4 regions of the Mesorhizobium sp. M0029 genome follow, and region 4 is predicted to be linked to each of the others. Evidence: predicted binding sites of a transcription regulator. Region 4 holds the regulator's gene; each other region holds the start of a gene.
What was found. Region 4 encodes PhoB, which activates phosphate uptake and scavenging genes when phosphate is short. Its sites were predicted from a motif close to TGTCATNNANCTGTCAT; they were not measured.
Positions count from the first base shown of each region.

Region 1: a site for PhoB is predicted at 5,007-5,023, ahead of NKJ76_RS18485 (DUF1045 domain-containing protein). Genes of this name have one in related genera too.
Region 2: a site for PhoB is predicted at 3,236-3,252, ahead of olsB (l-ornithine N(alpha)-acyltransferase). Genes of this name have one in related genera too.
Region 3: a site for PhoB is predicted at 5,370-5,386, ahead of NKJ76_RS18790 (LTA synthase family protein). Genes of this name have one in related genera too.

Region 1 is NZ_JAMYVF010000010.1:204,091-212,012, reverse strand. It holds gene NKJ76_RS18510 (bifunctional 5-dehydro-2-deoxygluconokinase/5-dehydro-2-deoxyphosphogluconate aldolase) at 1-698, shown strand, start outside; gene iolD (3D-(3,5/4)-trihydroxycyclohexane-1,2-dione acylhydrolase (decyclizing)) at 732-2,582, shown strand; gene iolE (myo-inosose-2 dehydratase) at 2,730-3,647, shown strand; gene NKJ76_RS18495 (hypothetical protein) at 3,657-3,905, shown strand; gene iolB (5-deoxy-glucuronate isomerase) at 4,098-4,910, shown strand; gene NKJ76_RS18485 (DUF1045 domain-containing protein) at 5,064-5,771, shown strand; gene NKJ76_RS18480 (alpha-D-ribose 1-methylphosphonate 5-triphosphate diphosphatase) at 5,806-6,960, shown strand; gene phnN (phosphonate metabolism protein/1,5-bisphosphokinase (PRPP-forming) PhnN) at 6,957-7,586, shown strand; gene NKJ76_RS18470 (ABC transporter permease) at 7,589-7,922, opposite strand, start outside.
Region 2 is NZ_JAMYVF010000015.1:61,696-69,617, reverse strand. It holds gene NKJ76_RS23010 (fatty acid desaturase) at 1-308, opposite strand, end outside; gene NKJ76_RS23005 (hypothetical protein) at 393-593, opposite strand; gene grpE (nucleotide exchange factor GrpE) at 853-1,482, shown strand; gene NKJ76_RS22995 (trimeric intracellular cation channel family protein) at 1,580-2,212, shown strand; gene olsB (l-ornithine N(alpha)-acyltransferase) at 2,297-3,172, opposite strand; gene NKJ76_RS22985 (response regulator) at 3,449-5,737, opposite strand; gene acuI (acrylyl-CoA reductase (NADPH)) at 5,880-6,869, opposite strand; gene lspA (signal peptidase II) at 6,975-7,463, opposite strand; gene NKJ76_RS22970 (TrmH family RNA methyltransferase) at 7,460-7,922, opposite strand, start outside.
Region 3 is NZ_JAMYVF010000011.1:35,469-43,390, reverse strand. It holds gene mltG (endolytic transglycosylase MltG) at 200-1,456, opposite strand; gene fabF (beta-ketoacyl-ACP synthase II) at 1,659-2,921, opposite strand; gene NKJ76_RS18805 (acyl carrier protein) at 2,956-3,192, opposite strand; gene fabG (3-oxoacyl-[acyl-carrier-protein] reductase) at 3,414-4,151, opposite strand; gene fabD (ACP S-malonyltransferase) at 4,212-5,159, opposite strand; gene NKJ76_RS18790 (LTA synthase family protein) at 5,437-7,365, shown strand; gene rpsF (30S ribosomal protein S6) at 7,678-7,922, shown strand, end outside.
Region 4 is NZ_JAMYVF010000018.1:70,962-78,883, forward strand. It holds gene pstC (phosphate ABC transporter permease subunit PstC) at 1-720, shown strand, start outside; gene pstA (phosphate ABC transporter permease PstA) at 717-2,033, shown strand; gene pstB (phosphate ABC transporter ATP-binding protein PstB) at 2,051-2,875, shown strand; gene phoU (phosphate signaling complex protein PhoU) at 2,916-3,620, shown strand; gene phoB (phosphate regulon transcriptional regulator PhoB) at 3,637-4,326, shown strand; gene NKJ76_RS25270 (ROK family protein) at 4,357-5,592, opposite strand; gene xylF (D-xylose ABC transporter substrate-binding protein) at 5,858-6,898, shown strand; gene NKJ76_RS25280 (sugar ABC transporter permease) at 7,043-7,922, shown strand, end outside.

The sequences.
Region 1 (7,922 bases), on a different contig from region 4:
ATGGCATGCTGATCGACGAGAAGCATGGCCGCGAAGCGATGTTCGAATTCGCCCGCCACCCCTTTGCCTGGCTCGGCCGTCCCGTCGAACTGCCGGGCTCGCGGCCGCTGCGCTTCGAGTTCTCGCAGGACATCGGCTCGCAACTGGTGGAATGGCCGGTCGACCACTGCATCAAATGCCTGTGCTTCTATCACCCCGACGATCCGGCAGCGCTCAAGGAAGAGCAGCAGCAGAAGCTGCGCTCGCTGTTCGAAGCCGCGCGGAAGGTCGGCCGGGAGCTTCTGGTCGAGATCATCGCCGGCAAGCACGGCAAGCTCGATGACACGACGATCCCGCGCGCCCTGGAAGAACTCTATGCGCTTGGCATCAAGCCGGACTGGTGGAAGCTCGAACCGCAGGCGTCGGCCGGCGCCTGGGCCAAGATCGAAGCGGTGATCCTGAAGCATGATCCGTGGTGCCGCGGCGTCGTGCTGCTGGGCCTCGAAGCGCCGCAGGACGAACTGGAAGCGGCCTTTGCCGCCACCGCCAAGGCGCCGATCGTCAAGGGCTTTGCCGTCGGCCGCACCATCTTCGTCCACGCCGCGGAACAATGGCTGGCCGGCAAGATGACGGATGACGAGGCTATCGCCGACATGGCCGCGCGCTTCGAACAGTTGACCGAAGCGTGGCTTGCCGCGCGTGGCCGTAAAGCAGCATAAAGGCGCGGCAAGAGGACTGCGGAGGAAAACACCATGAGCAAGACAATCCGCCTGACCATGGCGCAGGCGCTGACCCGCTTTCTGAGCAAGCAGATGACCGAGATCGACGGCAGAAGAGTGCCCATCTTCGGCGGTGTGTGGGCGATCTTCGGTCACGGCAATGTCGCCGGCATCGGCGAGGCGCTGTACCAGCTGCGCGACGAATTGCCGACCTTCCGCGCCCACAATGAGCAGGCGATGGCGCATGCGGCGATCGCCTATGGCAAGGCCAATTTCCGCCGCCGCTTCATGGCCGCGACCTCTTCGATCGGCCCCGGTGCGCTCAACATGGTGACGGCGGCGGCGCTCGCCCACGTAAACAGGTTGCCCGTCCTGTTTTTGCCGGGCGATGTCTTCGCCAACCGCATCCCCGATCCGGTGCTGCAGCAGGCCGAGGACTTTTCCGACGGCACCGCGACGGTCAATGACTGCTTCCGTCCGGTGTCGCGCTATTTCGACCGCATCACCCGTCCCGAGCAGATCATCCCGGCATTGGCGCGGACCATGCAGGTGCTGACCGATCCCGCGGAATGCGGCCCGGTGACGCTGTCGCTCTGCCAGGACGTGCAGGCCGAGGCCTATGACTATCCCGAGAGCTTTTTCGCCGAGCGCGTCTGGCACCAGCGCCGGCCGCGTCCGGACCGGCATGAATTGGCGGCGGCGGTCACCGCGCTGAAGGGTGCGAAAAAACCGCTGATCATCGCCGGCGGCGGCGTGCTGTATTCGCAGGCTTCGGATGAACTGGCGAAATTGGCCGAGAGCGCCGGCATTCCGGTCTGCGAGACGCAAGGCGGCAAATCCTCGCTGCCCGACACACATCCGCTCAACATGGCGGCAGTCGGCGTCACCGGCACGTCCGCGGCCAACCGGCTGGCGGAAGAGGCCGATGTCGTGCTGGCGATCGGCACCCGCCTGCAGGATTTCACCACCGGCTCATGGGCGCTGTTCAAGAATTCCGGCAAGACCATCATCGGACTCAACGTGCAGCCTTTCGATGCCGGCAAGCATCGTGCGCTGCCGCTGGTCGCCGACGCGGCCGAAGGGCTTGTCGAACTCGGTGCGGCGCTGGGGGGCTGGAAAGCACCGGCGACATGGACCGACAATGCGACCCGGGGCAAGAAGGCCTGGCAGGCCGAAGCCTCCAAGGTGACGGCGTCGACCAACGCCGCCTTCCCCTCGGATGCGCAGGTGATCGGCGCCGTGCAGCGCGCGCTGGGGTCCGGCGTGACCTTGCTGAATGCGTCGGGGGGCCTGCCGGGCGAACTGCATAAACTCTGGCAGGCGGGCGCGCCCGGCTCGTACCATGGCGAATATGGCTTCTCGACCATGGGCTACGAGATTGCCGGCGGGCTCGGCGCCAAGATGGCCAAGCCCGACCAGGAGGTCGTCGTAATGGTCGGGGACGGCTCCTACCTCATGATGAATTCCGAAATCGCCACGTCGGTGATGCTTGGCCTGAAGCTGACCATCGTGGTGCTCGACAACAGGGGTTATGGCTGCATCAACCGGCTGCAGATGGCCACCGGCGGCGCCAACTTCAACAACCTCCTGAAGGACGCGCGCCACGAGATCTTGCCCGACATCGACTTCGCGGCGCATGCGGCCAGCATGGGCGCTATTGCCGAGAAGGTGCCGTCGATCACCGGCCTGGAGACCGCGCTGCAAAAGTCGAAAACCAACGACCGCACCACCGTGCTGGTCATCGACACCGACCCGCTGATTTCCACCGATGCCGGCGGCCATTGGTGGGATGTCGCGGTGCCGGAAGTCTCCGCACGGCCGCAGGTCAACGCAGCCCGCAAGGCCTATGACGAAAAGCGGCAGATGCAGACTATTGGCGATTGATGCTAAGTCAGCGCTGCCCCCTACCTCCCCCTTGTGGGGAGGTCGGACCGAAGGTCCGGGTGGGGGTCTGGCGCCGCACCCCACCCCGCTGCTTCGCAGCGACCCTCCCCACAAGGGGGAGGGTGAACAAGAAACCGGAGCTAAAACTTGAAAGCCAAACTGGGCATGTCCCCCATTGCGTGGTGGAACGATGATCTTGCCGAACTCAGCGACGACGTCTCGCTGGAAGAGTGCCTGCGCCAGTCGCGCTCGGCAGGTTTCACCGGCATGGAAATGGGCCGGCGTTTCCCAAACGACCCCGAAATCATGCTGCCGATCCTGAAGCAGGCCGACGTGACGCTGTGCGGCGGCTGGTTCTCCGGCACCCTGGTTGATGAGGACATGGGCAGGAACAAGGATCGCATCCAGCCGATGATCGACCTGTTCAAGGCGGTGAATGCGCCTTGCATCGTCTATGGCGAGGTCGGCCGCTCGATCCAGGGCGATCGCTCCAGGCCTCTCGCCACCAAGCCGAAATTGTCGAACGACGAGATGAGGGCCTATGCCAGGCGCCTCACCGAATTCGGCGAATGGTGCGCCGAGCAAGGCATGCCGCTGTCCTATCACCATCACATGGCGGCAGTGGTCGAGACTGAGCCGGAGCTCGATGCCTTCATGCGCCATTCCGGCGAAGGCATTCCGTTGCTGCTCGATGCAGGGCATCTCGCCTTTGCCGGCGGCGACGTGCTGCGCGCCATCGACAACCACCACAAGCGGATCAGCCATGTCCATGTGAAGGATGTGCGCATGGGCGTGATCGACGGGCTCGACCGCACAAAGCAGTCCTTTCTCGACGCCGTGGCGCTCGGTGCCTTCACGGTGCCTGGCGACGGTTCGCTCGATTTCGGCGCCATCGTGCAGCGCTTCGCCGACCATGGCTATGAAGGCTGGTTCGTCGTCGAGGCCGAGCAGGACCCGAAGAAGAACCCGCCGCTCAAGATGGCGCAGGTCGGCCACAAGGAATTGATGCGGGTGATGACGGCGGCCGGCTACACGGTGGAAACGCAGGGTTTTCCCAATGCCTGAGGCGATCCGATGAAGGATTACGAGCACCCGTTCTTCCGGCCGCTGTGGCGGCGCGTTGCCGTCGTCGCCGTCTGCGTGATCTGGGCCGGAATAGAATTCGCCTCCGGCACCCCATTCTGGGGCATCATTGCGCTCGGCTTTGCCGCCTACGCCGTCTGGCAGTTCTTCTATCTTTACAAGCCGGTGGAGGAGAGCAAGGCTGCGCCTGATCGACCGAAGACCGGCGAAGCGAAGGCGGACGCCGAACCGAAGGAATGAAGCGGCCGTGGCTCGGAAGGGCTTGCGGGTCGGACACTGGACACCTGGCGTATCGCCTACGTCGGTGATTGGCCGGAACGTCCCTCGCTTCGTCATCCTAGGGTCTTCGCGACGGAGCTTCGCTCCTGCTTCGCCCTAGGATGACGAAGTTGAGAGGCCGACCTCGAAGACTTGCGATAGGAGAGACAAAACATGTCGAAACTGCTCGTCAAAGCCGACAAGGGCCATGGCCGCGTCGCGCATGTCACGCCCAAAAGCGCCGGATGGACCTATGTCGGCTTCGACCTGCACCGGCTGAAGCCGGGCGAGACCGCATCCGGCAAGACGCAGGATCGCGAAGTGTGCCTGGTGTTCGTCACCGGCAAGGGCACGGCAAAGGCGGGCGGCCAGGAACTCGGCCTGCTCGGCGAGCGCATGTCGCCCTTCGAGGGCAAGCCGTGGTCGGTCTATATTCCGGAGGGTTCGGACTGGTCGGTCACCGCCGACACCGATCTCGAGCTCGCGGTTTGCTCGGCGCCGGGCCTGGGCGGCGGCTTGCCCGTTCGCGTCATCGCACCCGACGACCTCGGCCAGGAGACTCGGGGCAAAGGCACCAACACGCGCTACGTCACCAACATATTGCCCGAGGGTAAGCCGGCCGACTCGCTGCTGGTGGTCGAGGTCATCACGCCCGGCGGCCACACATCGAGCTACCCGCCGCACAAGCACGACCAGGACAATCTGCCTGCCGAATCCTATCTCGAGGAAACCTACTACCACCGCCTCAACCCGCCGCAGGGTTTTGCCTTCCAGCGCGTCTACACCGACGCCGACAAGACCGGCGCCCGCGAGCTGGACGAAGCCATGGCGATCGAGGACGGCGATGTTGTGCTGGTGCCCAAGGGCTATCACCCCTGCGCCGCCTGCCACGGCTACGACCTCTATTACCTCAACGTCATGGCCGGGCCGAAGCGGACGTGGAAGTTCCACAACGCGCCCGAGCACGAGTGGCTGACGAAGGCCTGATCGGCCTTCGCTTGCGCCGGAAGCGGTTGGTCCAGCAGCAAAAAATCGTCGGCTAACGATCCATGGGGTCGATTTGCCTTCGAAAACCCGCATAAGCTTCGTCAATCCGTCATGGAAATCACCTATGGCAGCGGGCTGACGAGGATTTTTTCGATGCGCTACGCCATCTATTTCACCCCAAGGCAGGACGAGCCGTTGGCGCGGATCGCCGCCAACTGGCTGGGCCGCGACCCCTTTGGCGCCGCCACCAGGCCGGTCGAGGCGGTGGGCGAGCTGTCGGCGGCCGAAGTCGCCTTTCACACCGCATCGGCGCGGCGCTACGGTTTTCATGCGACGCTGAAAGCGCCCTTCCGGTTGGCCGCCAACGAAACCGAAAGCTCGTTGCGCGCGGCGCTGGACGCCTTTGCCGAAGCAACGCCGACGGTCACCATCCCGCGCCTGGTCGTCAGCCAGATCGATGGTTTCTTCGCTTTGATGCCGGAAGGCCCGCTGCCGCCGCTCCACCGTTTCGCCGATGATGTCGTGCTTAGCTTCGACCGTTTTCGCGCGCCGCTCACCGAGGCCGAGATCGAGCGGCGCAGCCCGGATTCGCTGAAGCCGGCCGAGTTCCGCAATCTCTGCCAGTGGGGCTATCCCTATGTGTTTGAGACCTTTCGCTTCCACATGACACTGTCCGGCCGGGCCGGGCCGCAGGAAAGCCAACGTCTGCGCGCGGCAATTGACAGCCTGTTCGCCGATGTGCTGCAGCAGCCGGTGCTGGTGGATGCGCTGACGCTGTTCATCGAAACCGAACCGGGCGCTCCGTTCATGGTGCTTTCGCATCATGCGCTCGTCCGCCGCGCTGCCCGAAAAACCGCCTGACCGCAATTCGTCCGAGTAAGCAAGGACTGCCTGAATGACCGCCGAAACTGTTCTCCACAACGCCCGCATCGTGCTTGCCGACGAGATCGTCGAAGGGTCGCTCGTGCTGCGCGACGGTTTTATCTCCGGCGTCGACGCCGGCACCGGCCACACCGGCGGGAGCATGGGCGGCGAGGACATGGGCGGCGACTACATCATTCCCGGCCTGGTCGAGCTGCACACTGACCATCTCGAAGGCCACTATGCGCCGCGCCCGAAAGTGCGCTGGAACCCGATCGCCGCCGTCCTTGCCCATGACGCGCAGGTGGCCACCGCCGGCATCACCACCGTGCTCGACGCTTTGCGTGTCGGCATGGACGAGGACGCGGATATTACCTCCGACGACATCCGCAAGCTCGCCGGCGCGATCGAGGACAGCGTCGCGAAAGACCGGTTGCGGGCCGACCATTTCCTGCACCTGCGCTGCGAGGTCTCGGCGCCGGATTGCTTGCGGGCTTTCGCCAATTTCGATGGCGACGAGCGGGTCAAGCTGGCCTCGCTGATGGACCATGCGCCGGGACAGCGTCAGTTCGTCAATCTCGAGACCTACGCCCATTACTATCAGCGCAAGCTGAAATTGACCGATCGCGACTTCCAATTGTTCTGCGAAAAGCGGATGTCGGAATCGGCGAAGAATTCGGGACCGAACCGGGTGGCGATATCAGCCGCCTGCAACGAGCGGGGCATTGTGCTGGCGAGCCATGACGACGCCACATCAGGCCATGTCAACGAGGCGATCGAGCAGGGCGTGCGCGTCGCGGAATTCCCGACCACGCTGGAAGCCGCCAAGGCCTCGAAGGATGCCGGGCTCGGCGTACTGATGGGCGCGCCCAACGTCATGCGCGGCTCCTCGCATTCGGGCAATGTCTCGGCTCGCACGCTGGCCGGCGACGGCCTGCTCGACATACTGTCGTCCGACTACATTCCCTTCAGCCTGATCCAGTCGGCCTTCTTCCTCGGCGACGTCGTCGAGGGCATTTCCCTACCGCAGGCGGTTGCGATGGTGTCGAAGAATCCGGCCGAGGCGATCGGCCTCAACGACCGCGGCGTCATCGAACAGGGCCGCCGCGCCGATCTGGTGCGTGTGCGCGTCGACGACCATGTGCCGGTCGTGCGCACTGTCTGGCGCCAAGGGCGCCGGGTCGCCTGATGGTCTCGGCGTCGATCGAGCGCGAACTCAGCAGCGAGGCCTTTCCGCTCCGCAACGGCGTGTTTGTCGCCGTCGTCGGCCCGAGCGGCGCCGGCAAGGACACGGTAATCGGCTATGCCCGCACCTTGTTTGCCGACGAGACGAGGCTGGAGTTCGTCCGCCGGGTCATCACCAGGCCGAGCGATGCGGCAAGCGAGGATCACGACACGCTGGCTGACGCGGCCTTTGCCGAGGCCCAGGCCGACGGCGCTTTCGCCATTTCCTGGGAGGCGCACGGCCTGCGCTACGGCATTCCGGCCGATGTCGACTGGTCCATCGCCAATGGCCATGTCGCGGTGGCCAATGTCTCGCGCGCAGTCATCCCGGTGCTGCGGGAGCGCTATGCCAATCTGGCTGTCGTCGAGATCACCGCCTCGCCGGAAATCCTCGCCGTGCGTCTCGCCCAGCGCGGCCGCGAATCGCGCGGCGAAGTGCTGGCTCGGCTCGCCCGCAGCGCCAATATCGCTTTGTCCGGCTCCGGCGTCACCTCGATCGACAATGGCGGCCGGCGCGAAGCCGCCGGAGAACGCTTCGCCGAGGTGCTGCGCAAGGCGATGGCCTTCTCGGATATATCCGGCGTGATGTAGCGCTACTCGGCCGCGACAGTCTTGCGGCTGGCATCGAGCATCAGCCGCCTTGCGCGGAACACGCCCCATTGCTGGTCGACCAGCACGCCGATCAGGATCACGCCGCCCATCACCGCGAAGTTGAGCGAGGACGGAATGCCGAGCAGATTGACCAGGTTCTGCAACTCCTGCAGCAGCACGGTGCCCAGGATGACGCCGACCAGCGAGCCTTCGCCGCCGCGCAGCGAGAAGCCGCCGAGAACGGCGGCGGCAATGGCGTAGAGTTCGTAGAACTGGCCGTGGCTGGCCGGCGAGATCGAGCGCGTGTACATGGCGAAATAGATCGCCGACAGCGCC
Region 2 (7,922 bases), on a different contig from region 4:
AGCACGCCGAGCGCGCGGCCGATCCAGTCGTCGGCAGTGCGGTTGGCGAAGAAGGAGCCGTGGCCGCAATCGTGCTGGATCATGAAGATCCGCACCAGAAAACCGGCGGCCGGAAGGATCAGGATCAAGCCCCACCAGTGGCCATAGGAATAGGCTGCCGAAGACAACGCCCACAGCGTAACGAAAGGAATGAGGGTGATGGCGAGTTCAAGAGTGCTGCGTCGCCGGTCGGGCTTCTTGTAGCGCGCCAGGATCTTCAACCAGGCGCGCTTGCTGTTGGCGGCCGTCTCGGGGGAAATCATGTTCATCAGGAAGCATAGGCGGGGCGTCCCGCTGCCGCAAGGAAAAGCTCACGCAAAATTACTGCGCGTAATTGTCGCGCGATTGCATCGCTATTGACGGCGTCGGCCGCCGGCCATGCTGGCTTCTATGCCGTCCAGCCGGTCGAGCAGGTCCCGGAAACGGGCGGGAATGTCGGCCTCGGTGCGGAAGGCCGGCAAGGTGCGCAAGAAGCGCGTCGTCGCCTCGGTGCCGAACTGGCGCCTGATGTCGGCGGCGAGCTCTTCGCTTCTGTTGGCAGTATTGCGGTCCATTGTCTCAAATCCTGTGTCGGTTTCAAAACTCCTCCAAGCTTTGAATGGTTCCCCATAGCGGGGTGTTGGCAAGCAAAGGCTGCCGTTACGGTAAAGTTTGAATTAATTTTGAACGTCTTTGCGTCCCGCACCAAGTCCGACGGGCAGCCCGCAACATTGCCTGCTGTTGGGCGTCCTCCTGGGCTTGCCCCTTGATTTTTGGCCGCCAAACCTCGATATCGGGCGCAAATCCAAACCATTCGAATGACGGGAAATGGCGATGAGCGACCAGACAAAAGACGAACGCGCGCCCGAGGATATCGAAACGGCCGAGGCCGAGCGCACGCAAGGCGGCATCGACGGCGACTATGAAGCGCTGGTGCGGCTGCTGAAGGAAAACGAGGAGCTGAAGGACCGCGCGCTGCGGGTCGCGGCCGAGATGGAGAATCTGCGCCGCCGCACCGCCCGCGACGTGCATGATGCGCGCGCCTATGCGGTGGCCAATTTCGCCCGCGACATGCTGTCGGTGTCGGACAATCTGCGCCGCGCACTCGATGCTATCCCCGCCGAGGCGAAAGCGGCCGGAGATGCCGGCTTCAAGGCGCTGATCGACGGCGTCGAGATCACCGAGCGCGCCATGCTGTCGACGCTGGAACGGCATGGGGTGAAGAAGCTCGAACCGGAAGGTGAGAAGTTCGACCCGAATTTCCACCAGGCGATGTTCGAAGTGCCCAATCCCGATGTGCCGGCCAACACCGTCGTCCAGGTCGTGCAGCCGGGCTATTCGATCGGCGAGCGCGTGCTGCGGCCGGCCATGGTCGGGGTCGCCAAGGGCGGCCCCAAGATCGCGGCCACCGAAGCGCCGGTCGAGCCGGGGCCGGTGAACGAGCAGGCCGAGAAGGATGCGTGAGTAGGGAATAGGGATAGGCAGGCGTATCAATCGCGCGGCTTCGTGTTATTCATACTTTCCCTAATCCCTACTGCCCAATCCCTACTACCTCATGTCCCTGACGCCCATCGACCTCCTCGACTATGCCGGAGTCGCCGTCTTGGCCGCGACCGGGGCGTTGGCGGCTTCGCGCAAGCAGCTCGACATTATCGGCTTCCTGTTTCTGGCCAGCGTCACCGGCATTGGCGGCGGCACGCTTCGCGACGTCATCCTCAACCTGCCCGTCTTTTGGGTCGCCAACTCCGGCTATGTGCTGGTTTGCGCGGCGGTTGCGGTGCTGGTCTTCTTCATCGCTCACCGCGTCGAATCCCGCTGGAAATGGCTGCTTTGGCTCGACGCCATCGGATTGGCGGCCTTTTCGGTAAGGGGCGCGGCCAAGGGGCTGGCCATCACCGGCTCGCCGGTCGTCTCCGTTGTTATGGGCGTGCTGACCGCTACGTTCGGCGGCATCCTGCGCGATCTGCTGGCCGGCGAGCCATCGGTGCTGCTCAGGCCCGAAATCTACGTCACCGCCGCACTCGCGGGCGCCGGCCTCTACACACTTGGCGATCTCGCCGGCCTGCCGCCGCTCGCCTCGGATGTCGCCGGCTTCGCCGCGGCTTTCCTGGTGCGCGGCGGCGCGCTGAAATTCGGTTGGACGTTTCCATCCTACAAGAGCCGCCCGGGACGGCGACCGGAGGATATTCCATAGGGAGGGGATTAGTGAGTAGGGAGTAGTCAGTAGTCAGGAATCCCGGCAGCCTTCACTACTGCCTACTGCCTACTGCCTACTGCCTCACGCCGCAAAGCGCTGCGCTTCCCCGCCATAATAGTTGACGTAGCGGGCGCCGATTTCCTTGACCGGCATCACCACGAACACATCGACGGTGGAGAACTCACGGTCGATGACGCAGCCGTCGCCGATGCGGGCGCCGACGCGCAGATAGCCCTTGACCAGCGGCGGCATGGCCGCGATCGCCGCCTTGGCGTTGACCGCCTCGATCGGCATCAGATCCATCGAGCAATAGCGGCCGGAGACCGCCCGCACATCCCAGGCGGAGTTGGTCCGGCAGTGATGGGCAAGGTAGGTGAGCGCCTCGGCATGCGCAGCCGGCACCGTGCCAGGGAACGAGGCACAACCGGTCATCACGCCGATCTCATAGTGGTTGATGTAGGCCCAGATGCCTTGCCACAGCGCCTCAATGGTGCGCTTCGAGCGGTATTCCGGCAGCACGCAGGAGCGGCCGAGCTCAAGGAAGCGCTGGCCGGGATGGCGGGCGATCAGCTTGGTCAGTTCGAACTCGCCTTCGGAATAGAAGCCGCCGGCGGTCGCCGCAATCTCTTGCCGCAGCAGGCGGTAAGTGCCGACGATGCGGCGATGCTCGGGGCCGGAGATCGAGGTGTCAAGCACCAGCAGATGGTCGCACAGCGGGTCGAAGCGGTCGGCGTCGCGCCGGTCCTGCGCCTGGAACAGGTCCTTCCTGGCGCCAAGCTCGTCATAAAACACCCGGTAGCGCACTTCCTGCGCGGCGGCGATCTCGGCCTCATTGCGGGCAAGCCGCACTTCGAGATTGCCGATACGGCCCAGCGGTGCGCCTGTTGCGACGGCATCGGCGTTCCGCGCGGCGAGCAAAGCGCCGCCTGCGCTGGGCCGAGTGTCACATTCCGGCATAACTGTATGCACGAGTGATTCTCCTTCGAGCCATCCCTCTTGGCACGGGGATACGGTGTAGGTGCAACAGGATTGTGACAGTACCGTGATACGGCGCGACGGGCAATACTTCGTCGGCTGGCGAAAACCCTCATTCGGCTACCTACGTGACGCGAGGATTGCGCCAGCGTCGCCTTGAAGCGCGTCGCGCTGGGACGATTCACGCGACGCGCTTCAAGTCTTTGTTTTGTGCATGTCGTCTTCTCAAAACCGGGGCCACTTTTGAGCGACATGAATTCAGGCGGCCACCTGGCCCTCGACGGCATGGACCAGCGCGTCGGGATCGAGCGGCTTGGTGACGAAGCCGCTGGCGCCATGGGCGAGCACGGTGTGGCGGGTCTTTTCCTGGCTGTCGGCCGAAAGCACCATGATCGGAACCGGCGGCACAGCCATTTCCTCCTCGTGGCGGCGGATGGCGGCGATCGCGTCCAGCCCGTCCATGACCGGCATGTGCAAATCCATCAGCACCACATCGAAGCGATTTTTCAGCCCGGCTTCGGTCACCGCCTCGACCGCGGCCTTGCCATTGCCGACCACTTTCACGCGATGTCCCGCCTTCAAAAGCGTGGCGCGGGCAAGCATGGCGTTGATGTCGTTGTCTTCGGCGATCAGCACCGACAAACCTTGCTGGCGCCCGCCATGGGCACGAAGCGAGGACGCACCGGTCTTTTCCGACTTGGGCGGCGGCAAGGCAGGGGCATGACTGGTCAGCAGCACGCGCAGCAGGGTTTCGCCGCGCACCGGCCTCGCCAGGAAGGTCGCGTAGCCGCTGGTGCGGAATTCGCCAAGCATGCCGCGGTCGGTCGGCGCGATCAGCGTGATCGCCTCGCAATCGGCAAAGCCACTCTGGCGCAGGCGCTTGAGCAGTCTGCCGTCGCCGTCCTCCAGGGCCGCGTCGATCAACAGCACATCGCAATGTTCGGCGAAGGGCGTCGCCTGGGAAGCGGTTGCGGCGACGTCGACGGCGCCGCCATGGGCGCGGATGGTGCGGGCGATGGCGTCGGCCTCGACGGCGTTCTTCGACACGATCACGGCGCGCCGGCCGGCCAGGATGTTCTGCCGGTTCTGCGGTGCTTCGGTTGCTCCTGCGGCGGGGATCTCGAAGACGAATTCCGATCCCTCGCCAAGCCGGCTCGACACCGAAATGGCGCCGCCCATGGCGGTCACCAGCCGCCTTGAGATAGCAAGACCGAGGCCGGCGCCGCCATGGGTGCGGGTCGAGGTGCCGTCGGACTGTTCGAATTCCTCGAAGATGCGCTCCATATCGTCTTCGCGCAGGCCAGGGCCGGTGTCGGCGACGGTGAAGCAGATGCGGTCGCTGATCTCGGTGCGGGCCCGTGCAACCGAAACCAGCACGCCGCCGGTGTCGGTGAACTTGATCGCATTGCCGATCAGGTTGAGCAGCACCTGCCTGACTCTTCCCGGATCGGCCATGATCATCTGTGGCACGTCGGGCTCGACATGACAGCCGAGGCCGATGTTCTTGGCGAAGGCTTTCGCCGCCATCAGTTCGATGATGTTGTCGGCGATTTCGCGCAGCGATGTCGGCTGCGGCTCCGGGTCGAAACGGCCGGCCTCTATCTTGGAATAGTCGAGCAAATCCTCGATGAGCGCCAAAAGGGCGCTGGCCGAGGTCGAGACAGCGCCGACATAGGTGCGCTGCTCGGGCGACAGATTGGTGTCAGCCAGAAGCTTGGCCATGCCCATGATGCCGTTCATCGGCGTGCGGATCTCATGGCTGACGGTGGCGAGGAAGCGCGACTTGGCCTGGCTGGCATATTCGGCGCGCTCACGCGCGGTGATCAACGAGGATTCCGCGCGCTTGCGGGCGGTGATGTCACGGGCAATCGCCCGGTGCGAGACGGCGCCGCTATCCTTGTCGCGCACCGACAGTTCGATCCACGAGAACCAGCGCGGACCGTTCGGCGTGCGGATGGAGACGTCGGTGGAACTCAGGCATTCGTGATCCGAAAAGGCGGCGTCGGGGACGATGCCGACATCAATGCCGTGTTCGGCGAGGGTCCTGCCGGCAAGGTCGCGTTGGTCGGTTCCGACGAGGCTGGCGAAAACCTTGTTGGCGTAGACGATGTGGCCATCGCGGTCGCGGTGGACGACGAGATCGCCGAGCGCATCGATCAGCCCGCGAAAACGTACCTCGCTCTCCTGCATCTCCCACATACGGTCGGCCAGCGTCTCGATTTCGGCGCGGCTACGGGCCGCGGTTTCGTCGAGCAAGGCCGCCGCGCGGCGGACGGTGCGCCGGCTGCGCAGGTGCATGGCGACGCCGGCAAGGCCTGTCGCCAGCAGGCCGAGGGTGATGAAGATCGGCGCACCGGTGAGGTGGGAGAGGCCCGCCAGCACGACACTGGCGACCACCGTCAGGAACGGCAGGCCCTCGGACGTGGGGCGCGGCAAATCCGGCGCCAGAGGCGGCGGCGCAACACGCTGCCGCTTCGCCGTCGCCGGACTCGGCCCGTCGACGCTTTCGGCACGGCTCTTCTCTTTCCTGGCGGACTCCGCGATCATGCGGAAATCCTTGCCAGATAGAGATTATGGAAAAGCGCGGCGGATCGTTCGAATTTTAGCGGTCATGCATTTTTGGCGGTTTTCCGCATCGCCTGATCTTTTCCGAAACCTGATTCCCTTTCGGGATCATGCTTCGGGAGCCTCACATATCGACAACCACGCGGCCCCTGATCTTGCCCTCGACGATGTCATGGGCGGCGGTGATGATGCCGTCGAAGCCGATGGTCGTCGACAGGCCGGCGAGCTTCTTGAGATCAAGATCGCTGCCGATGCGGCGCCAGGCTTCCAGCCGCACAGCCTTTGGCGCCATCACTGAATCGATGCCGAGCAGCGAGACGCCGCGCAGGATGAACGGGGCGACGCTCGACGGCAGATCCATGCCACCCGCCAGGCCGCAGGCGGCGACCGCGCCGCCATAGGCGGTCATCGACAGCACATTGGCCAGCGTGTGGCTGCCGACGGCATCGATGCCGCCGGCCCAGCGCTCCTTGGCCAGCGGCTTGGCCGGCTGGGAGAGTTCCTCGCGCGAAATCACTTCGGCGGCACCGAGGTCGATCAGATAGGAGCTTTCGGCGTTGCGGCCGGTCGAGGCGATGACGTGATAGCCAAGGCTGGACAGGATCGAGACCGCGACCGACCCAACGCCGCCGGCTGCACCCGTCACCACCACCGGGCCGCGATCGGGCAGGATGCCGTGCCGCTCCAGCGCCATGACGCTGAGCATGGCCGTATAGCCGGCGGTGCCGACCGCCATCGCATCGTGCGCGCTGATGCCGTCGGGCAACGGCACCAGCCAGTCGCCGTTGACGCGCGCGCGCCCGGCATAGGCGCCGAAATGCGTCTCGCCGACGCCCCAGCCATTGAGGATGACCTTGTCGCCCTTGCGCCAGTCGGCATGCGATGAGGAGAGGACGGTTCCGGCGAAATCGATGCCCGGCACCAGCGGCCAGCGGCGGATCACTGGCGCTTTCCCAGTGATGGCCAGCCCGTCCTTGTAGTTGACCGTCGTCGCCTCGACCGCGACGGTTACGTCGCCTTCCATCAGATCGGCTTCGCTGAAATCGACGATCTCGACCGATTGCTTCTTTTCGGCGTCGCGCGAAACGAGGATGGCTTTGAAGGTTTCAGGCATCTCTTCTCCTCGGCTTCGCAAAGGCTGGCGGTCGGCATTGGCTGGCTCTGGCCGAACTGTGCGGCGACCGTCCGGCGAGGTCAATTGGTCAAAAGAGTCGGGCCGTCAGGCTTCTGGGCCTTGCGGCTTGGCCTCGCGCCGCCAGCCGATGAACTCGTCGAAGACGACCAGCGCCGCGCCGACCGAAATGAAGGCATCGGCAAGGTTGAAGACGGCGAAGGACCATACCGGCGTGTGGAACAATATATAGTCGATGACGTGGCCGTAGACGGCGCGGTCGATCAGATTGCCGATCGCGCCGCCGATGATCAGGGCAAAGCCGATGCGGGCCAGCACATGGCCGGAGGGCGTGCGCGTCGCCAGATAAAGCACGAAGGCAACGACCACGACCGCGATGACGACCAGGCCGGTGTCGCCGAAGGACGAGAACATCGAGAAGGCGATGCCGGTATTGTAGGTGCGAAACAGCGCCAGGAATGGCACCAGGTCGAGCTTTTCCTGGAAGACGAGGCCGGTCTCGATCAGATGCTTTATCCACTGGTCGAGCGCGATTGCCACCACCACCAGCAGCGCATAGGGAGACCATGATTTCACGATGTGGCGTCCTCGGGGGTAAGTTTCAGCGCGCCGCGCCGGATCTCGAACAGCATGATTCCGGTGGCGACCGCCAAATTGAGTGAATCGGCGCGGCCGGCCTGCGGAATCCGCAGCAGCCGGTCGCAGCTTTCCGCCAGATTGTCGGGCAGGCCCTGCTGCTCATTGCCCATCATCAAGAGCACCGGTCCTCGGGAGAAATCGACCGAGCGGTAGTCGACCGCACCCTTCAGATGGGTGCCGACCACCAGGCCCGAGAAGCTGTTTCGCCAAGCCAGAAATGCTTCCGGCGTCGCCTTGGTCACCGGCACGGCGAAGATCGAGCCCATGGTGGCGCGCACGGTCTCGACAGAAAAAGGATCGGTAGTCTCGCCGACCAGGATAACGCCCTTGGCGCCGACGGCATCGACGGTGCGGATGACGGTGCCGAGATTGCCGGGATCGCGCACCCGGTCGAGC
Region 3 (7,922 bases), on a different contig from region 4:
GCAGCGCGAATGTCAGAATCGCAATACCGGCAGGATGTTGATTTCCGCTGTCGTTTCGATCTCGCAGGGCTGAAATCGAGATGCAGAGGCACCCGAGCAAGACCGAAAACGCTTCGAACCGCGCTACTCGTTCAAAGCAGCAGCGCGTCCGCCTCTGTCCGCGTCGCTTAAGGTCGATCCGTCTGAAAGCGCCGGCCTGCTACTGGGCGGCACCCGTATCGCCGGCATCACCGCTGTCACCGGCGGCATCGCCACTTGCGTCACCGTTGTCGTCGCCATCCGCCGGCGCATCGGTCTGGCCCGGAGTCTTGGCGCCCTTGGCGGCGTCTTCAGCCTGCTTCTTCTGCAGTGCCCGGTAGCGGGCAACGTTCTCATTGTGCTCGGCAAGCGTGGTGGCAAAGACGTGGCCGCCGGTGCCGTCGGCGACGAAATAGAGATCATCGGTCTTCGACGGGTTGGCGACGGCTTCGAGCGCGGCGCGACCGGGATTGGCGATCGGCGTCGGCGGCAGGCCATTGATCAGATAGGTGTTGTAAGGCGTCTGTTTCTGGATGTCAGATTGATAAATCGGCCGGTCGGCGGGTTTGCCCTTGCCGCCGAACAGGCCGTAAATGATGGTCGGATCGGATTGCAGCCGCATGCCCTTGGCAAGACGGTTGAGGAAGACGGCGGCAACGCGCGAGCGCTCGTCGCCCCGGCCGGTTTCCTTTTCGACGATCGAGGCCAAGATGACGAAGTCGTCGACATTGGCCAGAGGCAGGTCGGGCGCGCGCCGCTGCCAGACCTCGTCGATCAGCTTCTTCTGGTCGGCCAGCAGCTTGTCGACCATCTGTTGGCGCGTGGCGCCGCGGGTAAAGCGCAGCGTGTCGGTGGCGAGGCTGCCCTCAGCCGGCTTGGCGGCCGGCATGTCGCCGGTCAGCGCATCCTGCTCGGCGATGCGCTGCAGCGCCTGCTCGACCGTCAGGCCCTCGGGAATGGTCAGCGAATACATCACCGACTTGCCGCTCTTCAGAAGCTCCATGATGTCGCGCATGGAGGCGCGCGGCTTTATCTCGTATTCGCCTGCCTTCAGCGCTGAATCATTGCCATAGACCCGCACGGCGATGCGGAAGATGCGGGCATCGCTGATCAGCCCACGCCGTTCGAGCTGGTCGGCAATATCCTGGACGCCGGTGCTCGGCTTGACCAGGAAGGTGTCGCCGGCCACCGACGGGCCCGGTTCGTTGAATGCCTGCTTGCCGAAATAGAGCGAAACGCCGGCGGCGAGGATCATCAACATCACCGCGGAGATGACGAAGTTCATGAACACGACGACTTGGCTGCGCGAGGCGCGCGAGCGCTTTGGTGGTGGTGTGCCGGCTTCCGGGCGCAAAGCTTCGGCCGCGGTCTTCGGCACGATCGGGCCGGTCTGCTGGTTTTGTCCGAATTGTCCGCTGCCGCCCGGATTGGTGTTCATTAGCGCCCTACCATCTGATCTCTTAGAGCGACCATGCGCCCGATTGGACGCACAGCGTGCCCTAACATTTCAAGCCTACGCATCGTGCTTTTAAAAAAAGCGCCTTCGGTTTCAGGCCGATGCGACGAATCCCCAGCGGCAGAGTAGGCTTGAATATGGCAAAATTGACGACAGACCGCTGGCGCGCCGGTCGATACCGCAATCAGCCTGTATAACGCTGGAATACCAGCGAAGCGTTGGTGCCGCCGAAGCCGAAGGAGTTGGACAGCGCCACGTCGACCTGGCGATGCCGTGGCGTGTTCGGAACAAGATCGATCGCGGTTTCGCGTTCCGGGTTGTCAAGATTGATGGTGGCTGGCGCGATGTTGTCTCTGATAGCGAGGATCGAAAAGATCGCCTCGGCGGCGCCCGCGGCACCCAGGAGATGGCCGATCGACGACTTGGTCGACGACATCGAGATTTTCGAGGCGGCGTTGCCGACCAGCCGCTCGACGGCGCCGAGTTCGATCGTGTCGGCCATGGTCGAGGTGCCGTGCGCGTTGATGTAGTCGACGTCGGCGGGCGTCAGCTTGGCCCGGTTCAGCGCCGCCGTCATGCAGCGGAAGGCGCCGTCGCCGTCTTCGGCCGGTGCAGTGATGTGATAGGCATCGCCGGTCAGGCCGTAGCCGGTGACCTCGGCATAGATCTTGGCGCCGCGCGCCTTGGCGTGTTCGAGTTCTTCCAGCACGACGACCCCGGCGCCCTCGCCCATGACGAAGCCGTCACGGTCGCGGTCATAGGGACGCGAGGCCTTCTCAGGCGTGTCGTTGCGGTCGGTGGACAGTGCCCGGCAAGCAGCGAAGCCGGCAAGCGATAGTCTGGTCACCGGCGATTCCGCGCCGCCGGCCAGCATCACGTCGGCATCGCCGAAGATGATCAGCCGGGCGGCATCGCCAATGGCGTGCGCGCCGGTCGAGCAGGCGGTGACGACGGCGTGGTTGGGGCCTTTCAGCCCATGCCGGATCGATACCTGGCCAGATACCAGGTTGATAATGTTGCCGGGAATGAAGAATGGACTGATACGGCGCGGTCCGCGCTCTTTCAGGATGATAGCGTTCTCGGCGATGCCCTCGAGGCCGCCAATGCCGGAGCCGATCATGACGCCGGTGGCGCAGCGCTCGGCTTCGGTGCTGGGCTCCCAGCCGGAATCCTTCAGCGCTTCGTCGGCGGCCGCAATCCCGTAAAGGATGAAGTCGCCGATCTTGCGCAGTTCCTTGGGCTCGAGCACGGCTTCGGGATTGAGCGTGCCGTTGGTGCCGTCACCGCGAGGAATGACGTGGGCGATCTTGCAGGCAAGATCTTCCACTTCGAACTCGGTGACGCGCTTGGCGGCGCTGCGGCCGGTCAGAAGTTCCTTCCAGCTGTGCTCGAAGCCCATGCCGAACGGCGAAACCAGGCCAAGGCCCGTGACGACGACACGCCTCATCGCAGGTCCTCCCCGGTGATGACTGCGGATAGTGTCAGGCCGAAGCCTTGTCGATGTACTTCACGGCATCGCCGACGGTCAGGATGGTCTCGGCCGCATCGTCCGGAATCTCGACGCCGAACTCTTCTTCGAACGCCATGACGAGTTCGACCGTGTCGAGGCTGTCCGCGCCCAGATCATCGATGAAGCTCGCCTGCTCCGTCACCTTGTCGGCATCGACGCCAAGATGTTCGATGACGATCTTCTTGACGCGCTCTGCGGTGTCACTCATTTGGGGCATCCTCGTCTTTTGTTTGTCTGTCTTCGTTAGCGGGCAGAATGCCGCTAATCAAGCTGAAAGATGGTCCTGCCGGAAACGCAACGATGCCGGACCGGTTTTTGCCCGAACCGCCGGGTTGCGGGCCGCATTACACGAAAAATGGCCGAGGTCCAAGGCGAAATGGTCTCTTTTCACAAGCCGGCCATGTCTTCTTATCACCCGGCAATATCCCGTCAGATCATGGCCATGCCACCGTTGACATGGATGGTCTGGCCGGTGACGTAGGCTGCCTCGTTGGAGGCGAGATAGGCGACGGCCGACGCCACTTCAACACTCGTGCCCATGCGGCGCGTCGGGATCGCGGCCATTATCGCGTCTTTCTGCTTGTCGTTGAGCTTGTCGGTCATGGCCGATTCGATAAAGCCCGGGGCGACGCAGTTGACGGTGATGTTGCGGGTGGCGATCTCCTGCGCCAGCGACTTGGAAAAGCCGATCATGCCGGCCTTGGAGGCGCAATAATTGGTCTGGCCAGGATTGCCGGTGACGCCGACCACCGAGGTGATGTTGATGATGCGGCCATGGCGGCGGCGCATCATCGGATGGGTCAGCTCGCGGGTCAGCCGGAACACTGCGGTGAGGTTCACCTCCAGCACGCTGTCCCAATCCGCGTCCGCCATGCGCACGAACAGGCCGTCCTTGGTGATGCCGGCATTGTTGACCAGTATGTCGACGCCTTCGAGTTCGGCTTCGGCCTTCTGGCCAAGCGCCTTGACCACGTCACGGTCGGCAAGATTGGCCGGGAACAGCTTTACCCGGTCGCCGAGTTCGCCGGCCAGGGTCTCCAGTTTCTCGATGCGGGTGCCGTGCAGGCCGACAATGGCGCCTTGCGCATGCAGCACCCGGGCAATCGCCTCGCCAATGCCGCCCGATGCGCCGGTGACGAGCGCCTTGCGGCCGGTCAGTTCGAACATTTTCGTCTCCTGATCTTAAGAGAACACCCTTCCCACGGGAGGGGTTGAATCGCCAGTGGATTATGCAAGCGCGGCCAGCGCCGCCTCGACTTCGGCCGGCGTGCCGACGGCCGATGTGGCGATGTCGCGGTTGATCCGCCGCGCCAGGCCCGACAGCACCTTGCCGGCGCCGATCTCATAGAGCGTGGCGACGCCATTGGCGCCGAACCACTCCACCGTTTCGCGCCAGCGCACGCGGCCGGTGATCTGCTCGACCAGGCGGCGCGCGATCTCGTCGGGGTCGCTGGTCGGGACTACAGTGACGTTGGAGACGACGGGCACCACCGGTGCATTCTTGGTCACCCCGGCCAGCGCCTCGCGCATGACATCGGCCGCCGGCGCCATCAGCGCCGAATGGAAGGGGGCCGAGACCTGCAGCATCAGCGCCCGCTTGGCGCCCTTTTCGGTGCACAGTTTCGCGGCGAGTTCCACCGCTGCCTTGGCGCCGGAGATCACCAGCTGGCCGCCGCCATTGTCGTTGGCGATCTGGCAGACCTTGCCGGATCCCGTTGCGGCCTCGGTGCAAGCGGCTTCGACGTCGGGCTGTTCCAGTCCGATGATCGCCGCCATGGCGCCCTCGCCGGCCGGCACCGCCGCCTGCATGGCGTTGCCGCGGATGCGCAGCAGCCGGGCGGCATCGGCGACCGAAACGAAACCGGCCGCGGCAAGGGCGGAATATTCGCCGAGCGAATGACCGGCAACGTAGGCAACCTTGTCCTTCAGCGAAAAGCCGCGCGCTTCCAGCGAGCGGATTCCCGCCAGCGAGACCGCCATCAGCGCCGGCTGGGCATTGGCAGTCAGGGTCAGCGCCTCTTCCGGGCCTTCCCAGATCAGTTTCGACAGCTTTTCGCCCAACGCATCATCGACTTCCTCGAACACCCTGCGTGCCTCGGGGAAGGCGTCGGCGAGGTCCTTGCCCATGCCGACAGCCTGGCTGCCCTGTCCCGGAAAGGTGAATGCGACGGCCATTTGGGCGCTCTCCAGCGGCTGATTTTTCCTGCCTGTGACGCAAGGCGGACCGTCAAGTCAAGCCCGGAGGCGGCATTTCCGCTCTCGCTTGAACCGGAGCTGACCTCGAGTCCCTGTTCCCAAAGGCTTTTCGCCGATCACACCTGATGAAAACCGCTCACGAATCGTTTGCTGGCTCTTCTTATTTTCGCCACAGGCGCTAGCTTTTGCATGACAGTTCTATGACAGAACGGTGGCGCGAGTGGAAATGCGCGTTGCTTGGGCCGGGGGAAGAGACGTGGCTAGGATCAGGAAGGGCGCGGCCGTATCCGCGCCACAGTTCTTGGAAGACGATCCGTCCACCGGCTACCTGCCGGGGCGCAGATGGCCGGTCATCCGCTACGGTCTGGTCACGCTGCTTGCCTCCGCCATCCTGGTGTTCGCCATCGAATGGATCGTGCGCGGCGACTTCTTCGGCACAGTCGACTTCTTCCTGCAGCCATTCAAGCCGGGCTGGACCACCATCATTGTCTTTGCATTGGTGCTGATGGGACTGGACGCCGTGCTTGGCCGCAGTCACCAGAGCCTGATGATCGTGGCGCCGCTGACGCTGGCGCTGGCCTTTGTCGGGCATCAGAAGTCGCATTATCTCGGCGATCCGCTCTACCCAACCGATTTTCTTTATTCGCGCCAGATCATGGCACTGATGCCGCTCCTGGTGCGCGAGCGGCCCTGGACGGCGCTCGCCATGGCGGTCGGCATCGTCGCCGGCCTGTCGCTGCTGATCTATGGCTGGCGGTTGTGGCGCCGCAAGGTTCCGATCCTCAGCCGCAAAGGGCGGCTGGCGCGGCTGACGCTGGCAGTGCCGCTGCTCGCCTTCTTCGTCTCGATCATGGACTACGCCACCTTCTCATGGACCCGCGACCGGCTGCAGATCATCCCGATCATGTGGGACCAGAAGGAGAACTACGCCTCCAACGGGTTTGCGCTGGCCTTCGCGCTCAACGTGCCGATGGCGCATGTCTCGGCGCCGGCGGGCTATTCCGACAAGGCGATCGACGCTATCGACAGGCCTGCTGTGGCGGCCTCGGTACCGGATGAGAAACCCGACATCATCGTGGTGATGAGCGAATCTTTCTGGGATCCGACCAAGCTGCCCGGCGTCACAATCACGCCTGACCCGATCCCCAATGTGCGGGCGCTGCGTTCCGGCTATATGTTTTCGCCGGAATTCGGCGGCATGACCGCCAACATCGAATTCGAGGCGCTGACCGGCTTTTCCAATGCCTTCCTGCCGGCAGGCTCGATCCCCTACCAGCAATATGTGCGCACGCCGACGCCGTCGCTGGCGACCTTCCTGAAAAGCGAGGGCTACCGGGCGCGCGCCATCCATCCGGGCACCAACTGGTTCTGGAACAGAGGCGCCGTCTATGCCGATTTCGGTTTCAACGATTTCCGCTCGGAAGAGACGCTGCCGCCACTGGAAAAGCGCGGGCCGCTGGCTTCCGATGCGTCGATGACCGACGAGATCATCGCAGAGGCCGACGCCAGCGAGCGGCCGGTGTTCTTCTTCGCCGTCAGCCTGCAGAACCACGGTCCCTACGAGCCGTACCGCTATTACAATCCGACCCACAAGGTCGCGGCGCCGATCAGCACATGGGCGCGGGAATCGCTGCTCAGCTATGCCGAAGGCTCCGCCGATGCCGATCGCGGCCTCGAGCGGCTGATCGAATGGGCGAAGAAGCGCGACCGGCCGACGGTCATCGCCTTCTTCGGCGACCATCTGCCGCCGCTCGGCCCCGTCTATGTCGAAACCGGTTACCTGAAGGACAATGTCGCGCCGCGCAAGGAACCGACGCCGGCGGCGGCACTGGAGCATCATCAGACGCCGCTGGTCATCTGGTCTAACCGCACCGGTCCGGCGCAGGATATGGGCGCCGTGAGCCCGGCCTTCCTGCCCTACCACATCCTGACAACGGCCGGGATCACGCACCCCTACTACACCGGCTTCCTGGGCGCGCTGCGCGAACGCTATCGCGTCGTCGACCGCAATCTGCTTTTGACACCGTCAGGTGAGGCCACGCCGGACTGGGCGCGGCAGAAGGACGTCGATCCGGCGATCAACGATTACCGCCTGCTGCAATACGACATGATGTTCGGCAAGCGTAAGGCGGCTCCGGACTTCTTCCCCGAAACGATCAACGGTGGTACCCCGCATACGAGTTGATGCCTGGTCTTTATCCAACCCTGCGACGCCAGGACGCTGTCCGGAGCATGCGTTACCCTTGCCTTCCAGCCAAATTGCTATATAGACGCCCGCAATCTGCCGGTCCTTGCTGGGGGCTGAACGGAGGGCCGGAGGTTTTACCCAAAACCTTCGTGTGAGGCCAGAAGCGCTTCCGCCTCCCGTGTCTCCGCTCTCGACCGTCTCGAAATGCTCCTTTCTTCCCCGCCCCTTCGGGATCAGCGGGTCAGAGAAGTTGCAGAGGCTTTTGCCGCGAGGATCCGGGAGAGAAACGAAGAAAGGCACTGAACCACTATGGCTCTATACGAACATGTGTTCCTTGCCCGGCAGGACCTCTCGCAGCAGCAGGTCGATGCGCTTGTCGAACAGTACAAGGGCGTCATCTCCGCAAATGGCGGGTCCGTCGGCCGGGTCGAGAACTGGGGACTGAAGTCCCTCACCTACCGGGTCAACAAGAACCGGAAGGCTTACTACACGCTTATGGACCTCAACTGCCCGCCGGCAGCGCTCAACGAGATGGAGCGCCAGATGGGCCTGTC
Region 4 (7,922 bases):
CAGTTCGGCCTGATCCCGCTTCTTGCCGGCACGCTCTACATCGCCGCCGTCGCCCTTCTGGTGGCAGTGCCGGTCGGGCTGATGTCGGCGGTCTACATGTCCGAATATGCCTCGCGCGGTGTGCGCTCGGTGGTCAAGCCGGCGTTGGAACTGCTGGCCGGCATTCCGACCATCGTCTACGGCATCTTCGCCGTTGTCACGCTCGGACCGTTCTTGCGCGACCTGTCGGCGGCACTCACCGGCGGCTCGCCCTTCATCCAGGGCCAGAGCATCTTCACCGCCGGTCTGGTGATGGGCGTCATGCTGATCCCGGTCGTGTCCTCTTTGTCCGACGACATCATCACCGCGGTGCCGCGCGCAATGCGTGACGGCTCGCTCGGCCTCGGTGCCACGCGCTCCGAGACGATCAAGCGGGTGATCCTGCCGGCGGCACTGCCCGGCATCGTCGGCGCCATCCTGTTGACGGCGTCGCGCGCCATCGGCGAGACGATGATCGTCGTGCTGGCGGCGGGCGTCGCCGCCAATCTGACGGCCAATCCGTTCGAGGCGATGACGACCATCACCGTCAAGATTGTCAACCAGCTGACCGGCGATCTCGAGTTCAACTCGCCGCAGACGCTGGTCGCCTTCGCGCTCGGCCTGACGCTGTTCGCGCTGACGCTGGTGATGAACATCGTCGCCCTCTACATCGTGCGCAAGTACCGGGAGCAGTACGAATGACCGACATCCCCCTGGACACGATGGCGGGTGCCGTCGCGCGTCCGCGCCGCGACATCGGGCTGAAGGCGCGCTATGCCGCCGAACGCCGGTTCCGCATCTATGGCGTGATTGCGATCTCGGTGGGCCTGGCGTTCCTGGCCATCATGCTGATCACCATCGTCTCGAAAGGCTACACCGCCTTCTGGCAGACGACGGTGACGCTGCCGGTCACCTTCGACGAGAAGGTGATCGATCCCTCCGGCAAGCGCGCCACCGACCCTACCGTGCTGATCAAGGCGAACTATCCCAAGCTCGCCGAAAACGCGCTGGTGGCCAAGCTCGGCATCGATCCGGCCAACAAGCCGATGATGCTGAAGCTCAAGGGCTTCCTGTCGGAAGGCGCCCGCGTCCAGCTGCGCGACATCGTCTCCGCCGATCCGTCGGTGATCGGCAGGACGCGTGACGTCGACATCCTGGCTGCCGCGAACCTCGACTCGGCCTTCAAGGGTCAGATCGACCTCGGCGTCGATGAAGCGCGCCGCAAGGTGTCCAACCAGCAGATCGACTGGATGAACAAGCTTAAAGCCGACGGCGTGATGGCCGAGCATTTCAACACCGGCCTGTTCACCTATGGCGCCTCCAGCCGGCCCGAAACGTCGGGCATGGGCGTGGCGATCATCGGCTCGTTCTACATGATGGTGATCGTGCTGTTGCTGGCGCTGCCGATCGGCGTCGCCGCCTCGATCTATCTCGAGGAATTCGCCAAGAAGAACCGCTTTACGGACCTGATCGAAGTCAACATCAACAATCTCGCGGCGGTGCCGTCGATCGTCTTCGGTCTGCTTGGCCTTGCCGTGTTCATCAACTTCCTCGGCATGCCGCGCTCGGCTTCCTTCGTCGGCGGCCTGGTGCTGACGCTGATGACGCTGCCGACCATCATCATCGCCACGCGCGCCGCCCTCGCCGCGGTGCCGCCGTCGATCCGCTCGGCGGCCCTAGGTCTCGGCGCCTCCAAGATGCAGATGGTGTTCCATCACATCCTGCCGCTTGCCGCCCCAGGCATCCTTACCGGCACCATCATCGGCCTGGCGCGTGCGCTCGGCGAGACAGCACCGCTGCTCTTGATCGGCATGGTCGCTTTCGTCGCCGATTATCCGACGACGCCTTTCGATCCGGCGACCGCGCTGCCGGTTCAGATCTATATGTGGGCAAACGAGGCTGAGCGCGCTTTTGTCGAGCGCATGTCCGGCGCCATCATCATCCTGCTCGTCTTCCTCATGGCCATGAACATCACCGCGATCGTGCTCCGGCGCCGGTTCGAGCGGCGCTGGTAGAAAAAAGGCAATTTGGTATGAACATCATGACCGAACAGTCCCTTGAGAATGCAGTGGGCGACAAAATGAACGCCAAGTCGAACGAAGTCATCAAGATGCGCGGCGACAAGGTCGGCGTGTTCTATGGCGAGAAGCAGGCGTTGTTCGACGTCAATCTCGACGTCCGCCAGAACCAGGTGACGGCGCTGATCGGCCCGTCCGGCTGCGGCAAGTCGACCTTCCTGCGCTGCCTCAACCGCATGAACGACACCATCGATTCGGCGCGGGTGACCGGCAAGATCACGCTCGATGAAGACGACATCTACGACAAGAACATCGATGTCGTCGAACTGCGCGCACGCGTCGGCATGGTGTTCCAGAAACCCAACCCGTTCCCGAAGTCCATCTACGAGAACGTCGCCTACGGCCCGCGCATCCATGGGCTGGCTAAGCGCAAGTCCGACATGGACCAGATCGTCGAGCAGAGCCTGAAGAAGGCTGCGATCTGGAACGAGGTCAAGGACCGCCTGCAGGAGCCCGGCACCGGCCTGTCCGGCGGCCAGCAGCAGCGCCTGTGCATCGCGCGCGCCATCGCCGTGTCGCCGGAAGTGATCCTGATGGATGAGCCCTGCTCGGCGCTTGATCCGATCGCCACCGCCCGTGTCGAGGAGCTGATAGACGAGCTGCGCCAGAACTACACGATCGTCATCGTCACCCACTCGATGCAGCAGGCGGCGCGCGTGTCGCAGCGCACGGCGATGTTCCATCTCGGCTATCTCGTCGAGGAGGGCGCAACCGACAAGATGTTCACCAACCCCGACGACAAGCGCACCCAGGATTACATTACCGGCCGCTTCGGCTGAACCTTCCGGCGGGTGAATTTCAGGCACGAGGACCAAGATCATGGGTGAACATACCGTCGCCTCCTTCGATGAAGAGCTCGGGCAGATCAGCAAGCTGATCCGCGACATGGGCGATCTGGCAGGCTCGATGGTCAGCGGCTCGACCAGGGCGCTGCTCAATTCGGACAATGCGCTGGCACAGCGTGTCGTTTCCGACGACGCCATCATGGATGCGCGCCAGCGCGAACTGGACGACCGCGCCATCACGCTGATCGCCAAGCGCCAGCCGATGGCCAACGATCTGCGCGCCGTGGTCGGCTCGATCCGCATGGCCGGCGACCTCGAGCGCATCGGCGATCTCGCCAAGAACATCGCCAAGCGCGTCGGCACCGTGGGCCTCAGTGTCACGCCGCGCGACCTGTCGCACTCCATCGACGCCATGGCGCAGCTGGTGCTGATCCAGGTGCAAGGCGTCGTCGAGGAATATGCCGCCACCGATGCGGCAGCGCTTGCAAAACTCAGGAATGACGACGAGCGCATCGACGTCAAATACACGTCCGTGTTTCGTGAGCTCTTGACCTACATGATGGAAGACCCTCGCAACATCACCGCCTGCACGCATCTCTTGTTCTGCGCCAAGAATCTTGAGCGCATCGGCGATCATGTCACCAACATCGCCGAAAATGCGTATTATGTGCTGACCGGCCAGCAACTGCCCGCCAATCGTCCGAAGCAGGACGAGACGGCGATGGCCATGCCGGCCTGATGAGGGTGAACTGCCGATGATCGCGCCACGCATCATGGTCGTGGAGGACGAGGAACCGCTAGGCGTGCTCCTCCGCTACAACCTCGAATCCGAAGGCTATCACGTCGAGGTGGTGACACGCGGCGACGAGGCCGAGATCCGCCTGCAGGAAAACGTGCCCGATCTCCTGGTGCTCGACTGGATGGTGCCCGCTGTTTCCGGCATCGAGCTCTGCCGGCGGCTTAGAGTGCGGCCCGAAACCGAGCGGCTGCCGATCATCATGCTGACCGCGCGCGGTGAGGAAAGCGATCGCGTGCGCGGCCTGTCCACCGGCGCCGACGACTATCTGGTCAAGCCATTCTCGACGCCGGAGTTCATGGCGCGAGTGAAGGCGCTGCTGCGCCGGGCCAAGCCGGAAGTGCTGTCCAGCGTGCTCAAGGTCGGCGACATCGTGCTCGATCGAGAATCGCACCGGGTCTACCGCAAGAAGAGCGAGATCAGGCTCGGACCGACCGAGTTCCGGCTGCTCGAATTCATGATGCGCCATCCCGGCCGCGTGTTCTCGCGCAGCCAACTGCTCGACAATGTCTGGGGCGAGACGATCTATATCGACGAGCGAACCGTCGATGTCCATGTCGGGCGGCTGCGCAAGGCCGTCAACAACGGCCGCATGCCGGATGTCATCCGTACCATTCGCGGCGCCGGCTACGCGATCAGGGAAGATTAGGATGCTGCGCGTCGCGCCGTTGCCGGCCTTTCAGGCGACATGCTTGCCAGATTTGGGCTGAATGCCCGGTGCGAAAATCTCCTGGTCGACGAAGCCGAGTGCGCGCATGGCGCAGCCTTCGCGGATCAGCGGCAGTTCGTTGGGCTCGGTGTCGAAGGAGATCGACTTCGAGTGCTGGCCGCCGGCAGTCTGGGCGATGGCCTCGCGCAATGCCGGCTCGATCAGGTCGAAGGCGGCGGCGCTGACGCCTACCATGGCGACGGGTGCCGGATCGATCAGCGCAAACAGGCTGCCGAGGCCGAAGCCGAGCGCCTCGCCGGCCTTGCGATAGGCTTCGCGCTCCGGGCCGTCGGTTTCGCGGGCGCGCGCGGCGAGTGCGCGCATATCAGCGTCGCCGATATCGACCGGCTCGGCATCCTCGCCCATCATTTTGGCGCTGCGCCAGATGGCGTAGTTTCCGGCATAGGCTTCCACGCAGCCGCGCCGCCCGCAGCGGCAGAGCGCGCCGCCCGGACGGTGGATCATGTGGCCGAACTCGCCGCCCGAGGAATGGGTGCCGGTGAACAGTTCGCCTTTCAGCACCAGGCCCATGCCGATGCCGTGCGATAAGAGGATGGCGATAAAATTGTCGCGGTAGCGCTCGGGCTGGCGCCATTGCAGCGCCACCGCCATCATGTTGCAATCGTTCTCCATGGTGGCAGGAATGCCGAATTCCGCTTCCAACATGTCGGCGAAGGCAATGTCGGTCAGTGGCGTGATCGGCGACCACAGCATGGCGCGCGCCTGCGAATCGGTGATGCCCTGGATGCCCATGGCAATGCGGGCGATGCTCTGGACATCGAGGTCGGGATCCTCAAGCCGCCGCCGGACGATTGCTACGCATTCGCCAATCAGCTCGTCGCGCGGCTTGGTCAGCGTGTCCAGCCGGCGCTGTTCCTCGGCGACGACGTGGCCGGCATAGTCGATGACGGTGACGGACAGGAAATTGAGCGACAGCACGACGGTCATCACCGCCGCCGCTTCCGGGTTGAGACCAAGGCCCACCTGCGGCCGGCCGCGTTTCAGTGCGCCGGTCTCGCCAGGTTTGCCTTCAATCAGGATGCCTTCTTGAATCAGATCAGACGAGATTGCCGATATGGTCGAGTGGCTGAGGCCGGTGGTCGCCGCAATCTCGGTCCGCGACGGCTGGCCGGCCCGGCGCACGGCTGAAATCACCATCGCACGGTTGCGACGGCGCAGATCGTCGTGGCGGATTCCAACCGACATTTGTTTCCTCCCGGCCTCCTCGCGCCTCATGATAGTGAAGGCGTTCGACGGCACCAGCCAAATATTGGCAGACGCCGGCAGCCCTGTCATTGTTTATTGCGGACCTCGAAAAAATTCGGCAAGGCCATCAGAATCCATCAGAATCGATGTTGACAGCGCCTTATCATTGAACCAGTATTTTTTCGAGGCTCGAAAAAATAGGGCCTCTGTGTGCCGGCCCTCGGGCCAGTTTTGTCGCGCCGCACGCGGCGCAGGGAGGATTATGATGGACAGATTTGCAGCCGCCATGCTGGCGGGTGTCGCCATGTCGCTGGCGCTGGTCTCGGTCGCGCAGGCGAAGGACAAGGTCATCGGCGTGTCGTGGTCGAACTTCCAGGAAGAGCGCTGGAAGACCGACGAGGCGGCGATGAAAACGGCGATCGAAGCCGACGGCGACAAGTACATTTCGGCCGACGCGCAGTCCAATCCCGGCAAGCAGCTGACCGACGTCGAAAGCCTGATCTCGCAGGGCGCCAACGCGCTGATCATCCTGGCGCAGGACGCCTCGGCCATCGGCCCGGCGGTGCAGAAGGCGCTGGACGAAGGCATTCCGGTCGTCGGCTATGATCGCCTGATCGAGAACAAGGACGTCTTCTACCTGACCTTCGACAACAAGGAAGTCGGCCGCATGCAGGCCCGCGAAGTGTTCAAGGCGAAGCCCGAAGGCAACTATGTCTTCATCAAGGGCTCGGGCTCGGATCCGAATGCCGATTTCCTGTTCTCGGGCTCGATGGAAGTGCTCAAGGAAGCCATCGACTCGGGCAAGATCAAGAATGTCGGCGAGGCCTATACCGATGGCTGGCTGCCGGCCAACGCCCAGAAGAACATGGAACAGTTCCTGACCGCCAATGACAACAAGGTCGATGCCGTGGTTGCGGCCAATGACGGCACCGCCGGCGGCGTTGTCGCCGCGCTGACGGCGCAGGGCCTTGCCGGAACGGTTCCGGTCTCGGGCCAGGACGGCGACCATGCCGCCCTGAACCGCATCGCGCTCGGCACGCAGACGGTGTCGGTGTGGAAAGACGCGCGCGAACTCGGCAAGAACGCCGCCGAGATCGCCTCGCAGCTTGCCGATGGCAAGAAGACGGGCGACATTGCCGGCGCCAAGGACTTCACCACGCCTGGCGGCAACACCGTCAAGTCGCTGTTCCTGACCCCCGTCGCGATCACCAAGGACAACCTCAACGTCGTCATCGACGCCGGCTGGATCAAGAAGGACGAAGTCTGCACAGGCGTCGCCGCCGGCAGCGTCGCGGCTTGCAACTGATCTCGCCGACTTGAAGAAATGAGGCGCCGCGGCTGTCAAGCCGCGGCGTTTTCTCTACGAGAATTGTGTGTTTCCGCCATCGGCGGCAAACTTCTAGGCTGTGGTCCGGCATCCGCGCCAGACGGCAAGCCGCTGGAGGACATCATGACCGACACGACCTCAAATCCGCAGGCCGATACGGCGCGAGCGTCTGAACTCGGCGCGGTCGCCCGGTTCGTGAAAGCGACCGAGCTCGACACGCGTATGCTCGGCATGGTCGGCGCGCTGCTGGTCATCTGGGTCGGCATACATATCCTGTCGGGTGGGCTTTTCCTGACGCCGCGCAATCTTTGGAACCTGTCGGTGCAGACGTCCTCGGTCGCGATCATGGCGGCCGGTATGGTACTGGTCATCGTCATGCGCAACATCGACCTTTCGGTGGGCTCCGTCGAAGGCGTGATCGGCATGATCATGGGCGTGGCACAGGCCGAATTCCTCATTCGCGTCATCGGCTTCCAGCTTGGAAACCCCTGGCTCTGGATCATCTCGCTTGCCGCCGGCGTGGTGCTTGGTCTGTTGATCGGCGCGTTCCAGGGCTTCATCATCGCCTATATGCAGGTTCCGGCCTTCATCGTGACGCTTGGTGGCCTGCTGGTCTGGCGTGGCATGGCATGGCTCATCACCAGCGGGCGCACGGTCGCGCCACTCGACGCCACCTTCCAGCTGATGGGCGGCGGACCACGCGGCTCGATTGGCGCCGCTGCCAGCTGGATCGTCGGCATCTTCGCCTGCGCGGCGGTCGCCTTCGCGCTGTTCAACGGTCGCTCGCAGCGCAAGCGCTTCAGCTTTCCACTGCGCCCCGTCTGGGCCGAGACCTTGCTTGGCGTGGTCGCTTGCGCGGCCATCCTCGGCGCCGTGTGGATCGCCAATTCCTATCCATGGCCGATCGGCATCGTGCGCCAGTACGCACAGCAGAACGGCATCACCGATCCCGAAGGCGGGCTGTTCATCGCGCATGGCATCGCCATACCGGTGCTGATGGCGG